Regions from separate parts of the Streptomyces sp. NPDC037410 genome, predicted to be linked through region 1. Evidence: predicted binding sites of a transcription regulator. Region 1 holds the regulator's gene; each other region holds the start of a gene.

Region 1 (3,272 bases):
TGGCAGCCGCGCATTCGGGCGACGCTACGACACCCCGAAGCGGCGTGCCAGTTCATCGCGCTGTGCCCGGAGGAACGTGGCGTCCACCACAGCCCCGTGGCCCGGTACGTACGCCGCCTCCTCACCGCCCAGGGCGAGCAGCCGGTCCAGGGCGTCCGGCCAGCGGGACGGGATCGCGTCCGGGCCCGCCTGCGGCTCGCCCGACTCCTCCACCAGGTCGCCGCAGAAGACGATCTCCTGCGTTCCCGGGACGCAGAGTGCCAGGTCGTGGCCCGTGTGGCCGGGCCCGACGTTCGCCAGGAGGACCTGACGGTCGCCCAGGTCGAGCGTCCACTCGCCCGAGACCAGATGACGGGGGGCGACGAGGACGTCGGCGGCCTCTGCGGCCGCCTGCGGGTCGAGCCCTTGCCGTACCGCGTCCTCGCGCAGCTCCTCCCGGGCCCTGGCTCCGCTCAGGAGGTCGTCCGAGCCCACCGCGCCGAAGACCTCCGCGCCCGCGAAGGCCGCCGTGCCGAGCACATGGTCGAAGTGCGGGTGGCTGAGTGCGATGTGCGTCACCTTCCGGCCGCCCGTGAGCGCCGCGATCTGCGCACGCAGCTCGGCACCCTCCGTGAGCGAGGACCCCGTGTCGTACAGCAGGACCGCCCGTGTCCCCAGGATCAGCCCGACCGTGGCGTCCCAGCCGGGCAGCCGTCGCCGGCCCACCCCGTCCGCGAGCCGCTCCCATCCGTACGCTTCCCAATCCACGTCCATGGGGCGACGCTAGCCGGTGCGGGCGCCGCCTCCTTGCCAGGAGCGATGCCCGCCGCCGTACACTGGCCGGGGGATCGCTGGCACTCGGACAGGGTGAGTGCCAAAAGCGGAGCAACCGGAACGACGACGACAGCTGGAGGTGCGCACGATGCTCAGCGAACGCAGACTCGAGGTCCTGCGCGCCATCGTCCAGGACTACGTCGGGACGGAGGAGCCCGTCGGCTCCAAGGCGCTCACCGAGCGCCACAAGCTCGGCGTGTCGCCGGCCACCGTCCGCAACGACATGGCCGTGCTCGAGGAGGAGGGGTACATCGCTCAGCCTCATACGAGCGCCGGGCGCATCCCCACCGACAAGGGCTACCGGCTCTTCGTCGACCGGCTCGCCGGCGTCAAGCCGCTGTCGACGCCCGAGCGGCGGGCCATCCACAACTTCCTCGACGGAGCCGTCGACCTCGACGACGTCGTCGGGCGCACCGTACGACTGCTCGCCCAGCTGACCCGCCAGGTCGCCGTCGTCCAGTACCCCTCGCTGACCCGTTCGACCGTCCGGCACGTGGAACTGCTCTCGCTGGCCCCCGCCCGCCTGATGCTCGTCCTCATCACGGACACCGGCCGGGTCGAGCAGCGGGTCGTCGACTGCCCCGCGCCCTTCGGCGAGACCTCGCTCGCCGACCTGAGGGCCCGGCTCAACAGCCGGGTCGTCGGCCGCCGGTTCGCCGACGTGCCGCAGCTGGTGCAGGACCTCCCCGAGTCCTTCGAGGAGGTCGAGGACCGCGCCACGGTCTCGACCGTGCTCGCGACCCTCCTCGAAACCCTGGTCGAGGAGCACGAGGAGCGGCTGATGATCGGCGGCACCGCCAATCTCACCCGCTTCGGACACGACTTCCCCCTGATGATCAGGCCTGTCCTGGAAGCTCTTGAGGAGCAGGTCGTGCTCCTCAAGCTGCTGGGCGAGGCCAAGGAATCGGGCATGACCGTACGCATCGGGCACGAGAACGCCCACGAGGGGCTGAGCTCCACGTCCGTCGTCTCGGTCGGCTACGGTTCGGGCGGCGAGGCAGTCGCCAAACTCGGCGTGGTCGGACCGACCCGCATGGACTACCCCGGAACGATGGGAGCGGTACGCGCAGTGGCACGTTACGTCGGACAGATCCTGGCGGAGTCGTAAGTGGCCACGGACTACTACGCCGTACTCGGCGTGCGCCGCGACGCGTCCCAGGACGAGATCAAGAAGGCGTTCCGGAGGCTCGCGCGCGAGCTGCACCCGGACGTCAATCCCGATCCCAAGACGCAGGAACGCTTCAAGGAGATCAACGCCGCCTACGAGGTCCTCTCGGACCCGCAGAAGAAGCAGGTCTACGACCTCGGTGGCGACCCGCTCTCGGCCTCCGGTGGCGGTGGCGCGGGCGGCGGCTTCGGAGCCGGCGGCTTCGGCAACTTCTCCGACATCATGGACGCCTTCTTCGGCACGGCCTCGCAGCGCGGCCCGCGCTCGCGCACCCGCCGCGGCCAGGACGCCATGATCCGCCTGGAGATCGACCTCAACGAGGCGGCCTTCGGCACCACCAAGGACATCCAGGTCGACACGGCGGTCGTCTGCACCACCTGTTCGGGTGAGGGCGCCGCGCCCGGCACCTCCGCGCAGACCTGTGACATGTGCCGCGGCCGCGGTGAGGTCTCCCAGGTCACCCGGTCCTTCCTCGGCCAGGTCATGACCTCCCGCCCCTGCCCGCAGTGCCAGGGCTTCGGCACCGTCGTCCCGACGCCGTGCCCCGAGTGCGCCGGCGACGGCCGCGTGCGGTCCCGCCGCACGCTCACGGTCAAGATCCCGGCCGGTGTCGACAACGGCACCCGCATCCAGCTCGCGGGCGAGGGCGAGGTCGGCCCCGGCGGCGGCCCCGCCGGCGATCTGTACGTCGAGATCCACGAGACCCCGCACGAGGTCTTCCAGCGGCGCGGCGACGACCTGCACTGCACGGTCACCATCCCGATGACGGCGGGCGCGCTCGGCACCAAGGTGCCGCTGCAGACGCTCGACGGCGTCGAGGAGATCGACATCCGCCCGGGCACGCAGTCCGGCCAGTCGATCCCGCTGCACGGGCGCGGCGTCACGCACCTGCGGGGCAACGGCCGGGGCGACCTGATCGTGCACGTCGAGGTGACGACCCCGAGCAAGCTCGACGCGGAGCAGGAGCGGCTCCTGCGCGAACTGGCCACGCTGCGTGGCGAGGAACGGCCCACGGGGCAGTTCCAGCCGGGACAGCAGGGTCTGTTCTCGCGCTTGAAGGACGCCTTCAACGGGCGGTAGGCCTGTGTGTGGAAAGGGGCGGTATCCATTCATGGATACCGCCCCTTTCCATGTCCCTCCCCGCGGCATGGCACGATGCCCATATGTCCCCCACCGCACTGAACGATCTCTCTCGGTTTCCGATCGTGCAGGCCCCCATGGCCGGTGGCGCCTCCGGTCCCGAGCTCGTCGGGGCCGTCTGCGAGGCCGGGGCCCTCGGCTTCCTCGCCGG
Region 2 (3,272 bases), on a different contig from region 1:
GAGGACGTGAACGACGAGCAGGTCGTGGACGCGATCAAGCTCCTGGCGCAGACCGAGGGCATCTTCGCGGAGACCGCGGGCGGCGTGACCGTCGGCGTCACCAAGAAGCTCGTCGAGGCCGGTCTCATCGACCCGGACCTCACCACCGTCGTCCTCAACACCGGCGACGGACTCAAGACCCTGGACGCGGTGGCCGACACCTCTCAGGCGACCGTCACCATCCGCCCGAGCCTGGACGCGTTCCGCGACGCCGGCCTGGCGCTCTGAAAGGTTACGAAGACATGGCCGTGAACGTCCGCATCCCCACCATCCTCCGCACCTACACGGGCGGTCAGTCCGAGGTCCAGGCCGAGGGCGCGACCCTCGCCGAGGTCATCGCGGACCTGGAGAAGAACCACACGGGCATCGCCGCCCGCGTCCTGGACGACCAGGGCAAGCTGCGCCGCTTCGTCAACGTCTACGTGAACGACGACGACGTGCGCTTCGAGCAGGGCCTGGAGACGGCCACCCCGGCCGGCGCGGGCGTCTCGATCATTCCGGCCGTCGCCGGGGGTTGCTGAGCCCCCGAAGGGCTTACCAGTCAGTACGAATTGCCCCTTCCGCGCGATAAGCGGAAGGGGCAATTCTGCATGGTTGAGCGCGGTAGAGTTGGGGAAGTCCCCTCCGCTGCTCATGCCGGGCGCATATGAGAATGCGCCCCCGCACGACAAGAAGCAGCCAAAGTGCGCGCACGTTGTGTACCTTCTGCGTGCTTTGCCGGGCCCGACTTGCCCCGTCATCTTGGGGATTCTCCCCAATTCCCCTTTCCGGGCCGCCCAGAATTCCCGGTCGAATGACCTGTTGCAGAGGGCAGTTGGGCAGATACATTCAGCCGCGGTCGACGCGTTCCGGCGCAGAGGTCTGACCCGGGTCCGCGAAGTGCGGGTCCCGCGCAAGGGCCAGTAATAGGGGAGTTAGGCATGGCTCAGGGCACCGTCAAGTGGTTCAACGCGGAGAAGGGCTACGGCTTCATCGCGGTAGACGGTGGTGCGGATGTTTTCGTCCACTACAGCGCGATCCAGATGGATGGCTACCGCAGCCTCGAAGAGGGCCAGCGGGTCGAGTTCGAGATCTCGCAGGGCCAGAAGGGTCCGCAGGCGGACATGGTCAAGCTCGCCGTCTGAGCGCGGCGCGATCGGCCACCGACGCAACGCCGTCGAGGGGTCCGCATCCCTGAGGGGATGCGGACCCCTCGTGCGTTCCCGGGGCTCCATCCGGAGTGTCCTGACAGTCGAGAGTCGCTTGCACCCTCCCGTCACCCGACCGCCACCCCTCATCGACGTTCCTTCGGAACGGCTTGCACTCTCCTAGGGCGAGTGCTAATCATTGGCGTTAGCACTCGGAAGGTGAGAGTGCTTACGAGGATCGGGCAGACGAGGTCCGCGGCCAGGTGGGGCAAGGAACCGCCGGGCACGCAGGCCGTCCGTCGCGGGCGTCGGCGCGGTCCTGGAGCGTTATCCACCCCATGTCCGGGAGGACCACTTCACATGGCCAAGATCATCGCGTTCGACGAGGAGGCCCGGCGCGGTCTCGAGCGCGGCATGAACCAGCTCGCTGACGCCGTCAAGGTCACCCTCGGCCCGAAGGGCCGCAACGTCGTCCTCGAGAAGAAGTGGGGCGCCCCCACGATCACCAACGATGGTGTCTCCATCGCCAAGGAGATCGAGCTCGAGGACCCGTACGAGAAGATCGGCGCCGAGCTGGTCAAGGAAGTCGCCAAGAAGACGGACGACGTCGCCGGCGACGGTACGACCACCGCCACCGTCCTCGCCCAGGCGCTCGTCCGCGAGGGTCTCCGCAACGTCGCCGCGGGTGCCAACCCGATGGCCCTCAAGCGCGGCATCGAGAAGGCCGTCGAGGCCGTCTCGGGCGCCCTGCTCGAGCAGGCGAAGGATGTCGAGACCAAGGAGCAGATCGCTTCCACGGCCTCCATCTCCGCCGCCGACACCCAGATCGGCGAGCTCATCGCCGAGGCCATGGACAAGGTCGGCAAGGAAGGCGTCATCACCGTCGAGGAGTCCCAGACCTTCGGTCTGGAGCTGGAGCTCACCGAGGGCATGCGCTTCGACAAGGGCTACATCTCGGCGTACTTCGCCACCGACATGGAGCGCATGGAGGCGTCGCTCGACGACCCGTACCTCCTGATCGTCAACTCCAAGATCTCCTCCGTGAAGGACCTCCTTCCGCTCCTGGAGAAGGTCATGCAGTCGGGCAAGCCGCTGCTGATCATCGCCGAGGACGTCGAGGGCGAGGCCCTGTCGACCCTGGTCGTCAACAAGATCCGCGGCACCTTCAAGTCCGTCGCCGTCAAGGCCCCGGGCTTCGGCGACCGCCGCAAGGCCATGCTGAACGACATCGCCATCCTCACGGGCGGCACGGTCATCTCCGAGGAGGTCGGCCTCAAGCTCGAGAACGCGGGCCTGGACCTGCTGGGCCGCGCCCGCAAGGTCGTCATCACCAAGGACGAGACCACCATCGTCGACGGTGCCGGTGACAGCGAGCAGGTCGCCGGTCGCGTGAACCAGATCCGCGCCGAGATCGAGAACTCCGACTCGGACTACGACCGCGAGAAGCTCCAGGAGCGCCTCGCGAAGCTGGCCGGCGGCGTGGCCGTCATCAAGGCCGGTGCCGCGACCGAGGTCGAGCTCAAGGAGCGCAAGCACCGCATCGAGGACGCCGTTCGCAACGCGAAGGCGGCCGTCGAGGAGGGCATCGTCGCCGGTGGCGGCGTGGCCCTGCTCCAGGCCTCCAACGTCTTCGAGAAGCTCGAAGCGGACCTGTCGGGCGACGAGGCCACCGGTGCCAACATCGTCAAGCTGGCCCTTGAGGCCCCGCTGAAGCAGATCGCCGTCAACGCCGGCCTCGAGGGTGGCGTCGTGGCGGAGAAGGTCCGCAACCTGCCCGTCGGCCACGGCCTGAACGCCGCGACCAACGAGTACGTCGACCTCATCGCCGAGGGCATCATCGACCCGGCGAAGGTCACGCGCTCCGCGCTGCAGAACGCCGCGTCGATCGCCGCGCTGTTCCTCACCACCGAGGCCGTCATCGCCGACAAGCCGGAGAAGGCCGCTGCGCCGGCCGGCGGCGGCATGCCGGGCGGTGACATGGACTTCTGATCCCCACCGGGATCGGCAGTTCATCGCTGAACGCGAACGAGGGCGGCACCCCCTGGTGGGGGTGCCGCCCTCGGGCGTTTCGACCGGTCGCCCGACGGGAGCGGCGGGGCGATCCTG
Region 3 (3,272 bases), on a different contig from region 1:
GAGGCGCGGGTCGACTGCTCGACGCCGTTGGGCGTGAAGTACATCCGGTACGCGTCCTCCGCACCGAACTTCGCCACCGCCCGCTGCCGCAGCCGCGCCTGGCCGAGCGCCGCGGTGACGAGCTCGGCGGGATGGTCGCGGCGCAGCCGGGAGGCGACCGCGAGCTCCTGCGCGGGGTCGTAGTCGCGCAGGGCGGCGAGGAGCGTCTGCCCCTCGGGGGCGAGCAGGGCGGCGAAGGAGGCGAGGTCGGTCACCCGTCCCATTCTGGGGCCTGGGAGGGTGTGGGCCGGTCGGGGGACGGTGGGGCCGTACGGCGGTGTCGCGGCCCGGAAGGGGCTCTCGCGCTGACAGGATGCGGCGCCATGCAGCTCGTACGACAAAAGGACCAGATGATGACATACGGTGCGCATCACTCCCGCATGACGGCCAAGGGTGCGCACCGCTCCCGCCGGACGCTCGGGGCGGCGCTCGCCGTGGCCGCCCTCGCCTCCGCCGCCACGGCCTGCTCCGGCAGCGCCGAACCCGAGCGCGGCGCGCCCGCCCCCGCCGCCGAGAAACAGGCCCCCGCCGCCGGCGCCCTCAACGCGTACGTCGCGAGGGTCCGCGCGCAGCGGGCCGCCCGCGTGCTCGCCGCCAGGAAGTGGGGCCTCGCCAAGCCCCCGCTCGAAGCGCCCGCCCCGCCCGCCGTCAAGCCGAAGATCACCACCCGCAAGGGCTTCGAGACCGACGGCGAAGGCCTGCCGCCCGTCTTCACCACCGTGCCCACCAAGCAGAAGGTCGTCTTCCTCACGATCGACGACGGCGCGGAGAAGGACCCCCAGCTGCTGAAGATGATGAAGGAGCTGCGGATCCCCTACAGCGCCTTCCTCAGCGACTACGTCGTCAAGGACGACTACGGCTACTTCGCGAAGATGCAGAAGTCCCAGGAGTCCGGCGTCGCCCTGAACAACCACACCCTCCACCACCGGTACCTCCCCGCACTCTCGTACAGCGAGCAGAAGCACGAGATCTGCGGCATGCAGGACGTCATCGAGAAGCAGTTCGGCAAGCGGCCCTCGATCTTCCGCCCGCCGTACGGCAACTACAACGAGGACACCCTGGTCGCCGCGAAGAGCTGCGGCGTCAAGGCGGTCCCGCTCTGGGCCGCCGAGGCCTTCCCCGACCACATGGAGTGGCGCGAATGGGACCGGGACCTGCACCCCGGCGACATCGTGCTCACCCATTTCCGGGGCAAGGAGGACTGGAAGGGCACGATGCCGGACATGATCCGGCGGGTGATGAACGTGATCACGTCCAAGGGGTACGCGGTCGCGAAGCTCGAGGACTACGTGTGAGGCGGTTCGCCGCGCTCGCCGTGACCGGCGCGCTCCTCGCCCTCCCGGCCTGCGCCGCCCCCGTCGACCCGATCGAACGGCTCGTCCGGAAGGCGGCGGAACGGGTGAGCCCCCACCCCTCACCGGTCCAGCGGGTGGGGGCGGCGGTCGGCGCGAAGACCTGCGAAGGGGCCGGCGGACCTCGTACGGTCACTCGTACCGTCACGCGTACCGTCACGCCACGGAGCGATGAATTGGCACTCCGCTTGACCGAGTGCTAATCGCGGTCATAGTCTCGGCCCTGGCACTCCCCACTGGAGAGTGCCAACACAGCGACGGGCAGGTCCGGCACCCGCGACGACGGATCCACCTGGTCGCCACCTCAGACAGTTAACCCCGTGAGATCTCCGAAGGGGGAGGTCGGATCGTGACGACCACCAGCTCCAAGGTTGCCATCAAGCCGCTCGAGGACCGCATTGTGGTCCAGCCGCTCGACGCCGAGCAGACCACCGCCTCTGGCCTGGTCATTCCGGACACCGCCAAGGAGAAGCCCCAGGAGGGCGTCGTCCTTGCCGTGGGCCCGGGCCGCTTCGAGAACGGCGAGCGCCTGCCGCTCGACGTCAAGACCGGCGACATCGTGCTGTACAGCAAGTACGGCGGCACCGAGGTGAAGTACAACGGCGAGGAGTACCTCGTCCTCTCGGCTCGCGACGTGCTCGCGATCGTCGAGAAGTAATTCGCCGAAGTATCTGAACCAGATGCTTTGAGCTGCGCCCCTTGACCCCGCACCGGGCGTCCGGGGGCGCAGTTCGTTCCACGACATTCCGAGAGGGCTGAACCGCTCCCATGGCGAAGATCCTGAAGTTCGACGAGGACGCCCGTCGCGCCCTTGAGCGCGGCGTCAACAAGCTTGCCGACACGGTGAAGGTGACGATCGGCCCCAAGGGCCGCAACGTCGTCATCGACAAGAAGTTCGGCGCCCCCACCATCACCAACGACGGTGTCACGATCGCCCGCGAGGTCGAGATCGAGGACCCGTACGAGAACCTCGGCGCCCAGCTCGTGAAGGAGGTGGCGACCAAGACCAACGACATCGCGGGTGACGGCACCACCACCGCCACGGTGCTCGCCCAGGCCCTGGTCCGCGAGGGTCTGAAGAACGTCGCCGCCGGCGCCTCCCCGGCCGCCCTGAAGAAGGGCATCGACGCCGCCGTCAAGGCCGTCTCCGACGAGCTGCTCGCCACCGCGCGCCCGATCGAGGACAAGTCCGACATCGCCGCCGTCGCCGCGCTCTCCGCGCAGGACCAGCAGGTCGGCGAGCTCATCGCCGAGGCGATGGACAAGGTCGGCAAGGACGGTGTCATCACCGTCGAGGAGTCCAACACCTTCGGCCTGGAGCTCGACTTCACCGAGGGCATGGCCTTCGACAAGGGCTACCTGTCCCCGTACATGGTGACCGACCAGGAGCGCATGGAGGCCGTCCTCGACGACCCGTACATCCTGATCAACCAGGGCAAGATCTCCTCGATCCAGGACCTGCTGCCCATCCTGGAGAAGGTCATCCAGGCCGGCGCCAGCAAGCCGCTCCTGATCATCGCCGAGGACGTCGAGGGCGAGGCCCTCTCCACCCTCGTCGTCAACAAGATCCGTGGCACCTTCAACGCCGTGGCCGTCAAGGCCCCCGGCTTCGGCGACCGCCGCAAGGCGATGCTCGGCGACATGGCCACCCTCACCGGTGCCACCGTCATCGCCGAGGAGGTCGGCCTCAAGCTCGACCAGGCCGGCCTGGACGTGCTCGGCACCGCCCGCCGTGTGACGATCACCAAGGACTCCACCACCATCGTCGACGGTGGCGGCAACGCCGAGGACATCGCCGGTCGCGTCGGCCAGATCAAGGCCGAGATCGAGTCCACGGACTCCGACTGGGACCGCGAGAAGCTCCAGGAGCGCCTCGCGAAG

Evidence for each region. Region 1 encodes HrcA, which represses chaperone genes, less so after heat shock. Its sites were predicted from a motif close to TTNGCACTCNGNNNNNCNGAGTGCNAA; they were not measured.
Region 2: groL (chaperonin GroEL) is a predicted target of HrcA. The motif match lies at 1,336-1,362, and genes of this name have one in related genera.
Region 3: groES (co-chaperone GroES) is a predicted target of HrcA. The motif match lies at 1,615-1,641, and genes of this name have one in related genera.

Annotation. Positions count from the first base shown of each region.
Region 1 covers NZ_JBVJWR010000001.1:372,408-375,679, reverse strand. The annotation lists gene ACZ7HT_RS01780 (MBL fold metallo-hydrolase) at 25-753, opposite strand; gene hrcA (heat-inducible transcriptional repressor HrcA) at 902-1,921, shown strand; gene dnaJ (molecular chaperone DnaJ) at 1,922-3,061, shown strand; gene ACZ7HT_RS01765 (nitronate monooxygenase) at 3,145-3,272, shown strand, end outside.
Region 2 covers NZ_JBVJWR010000006.1:239,378-242,649, reverse strand. The annotation lists gene thrC (threonine synthase) at 1-267, shown strand, start outside; gene ACZ7HT_RS12545 (MoaD/ThiS family protein) at 282-560, shown strand; gene ACZ7HT_RS12540 (cold-shock protein) at 960-1,163, shown strand; gene groL (chaperonin GroEL) at 1,527-3,155, shown strand.
Region 3 covers NZ_JBVJWR010000034.1:1,509-4,780, reverse strand. The annotation lists gene ACZ7HT_RS35200 (THUMP-like domain-containing protein) at 1-263, opposite strand, end outside; gene ACZ7HT_RS35195 (polysaccharide deacetylase family protein) at 420-1,334, shown strand; gene ACZ7HT_RS35190 (hypothetical protein) at 1,331-1,594, shown strand; gene groES (co-chaperone GroES) at 1,741-2,049, shown strand; gene groL (chaperonin GroEL) at 2,160-3,272, shown strand, end outside.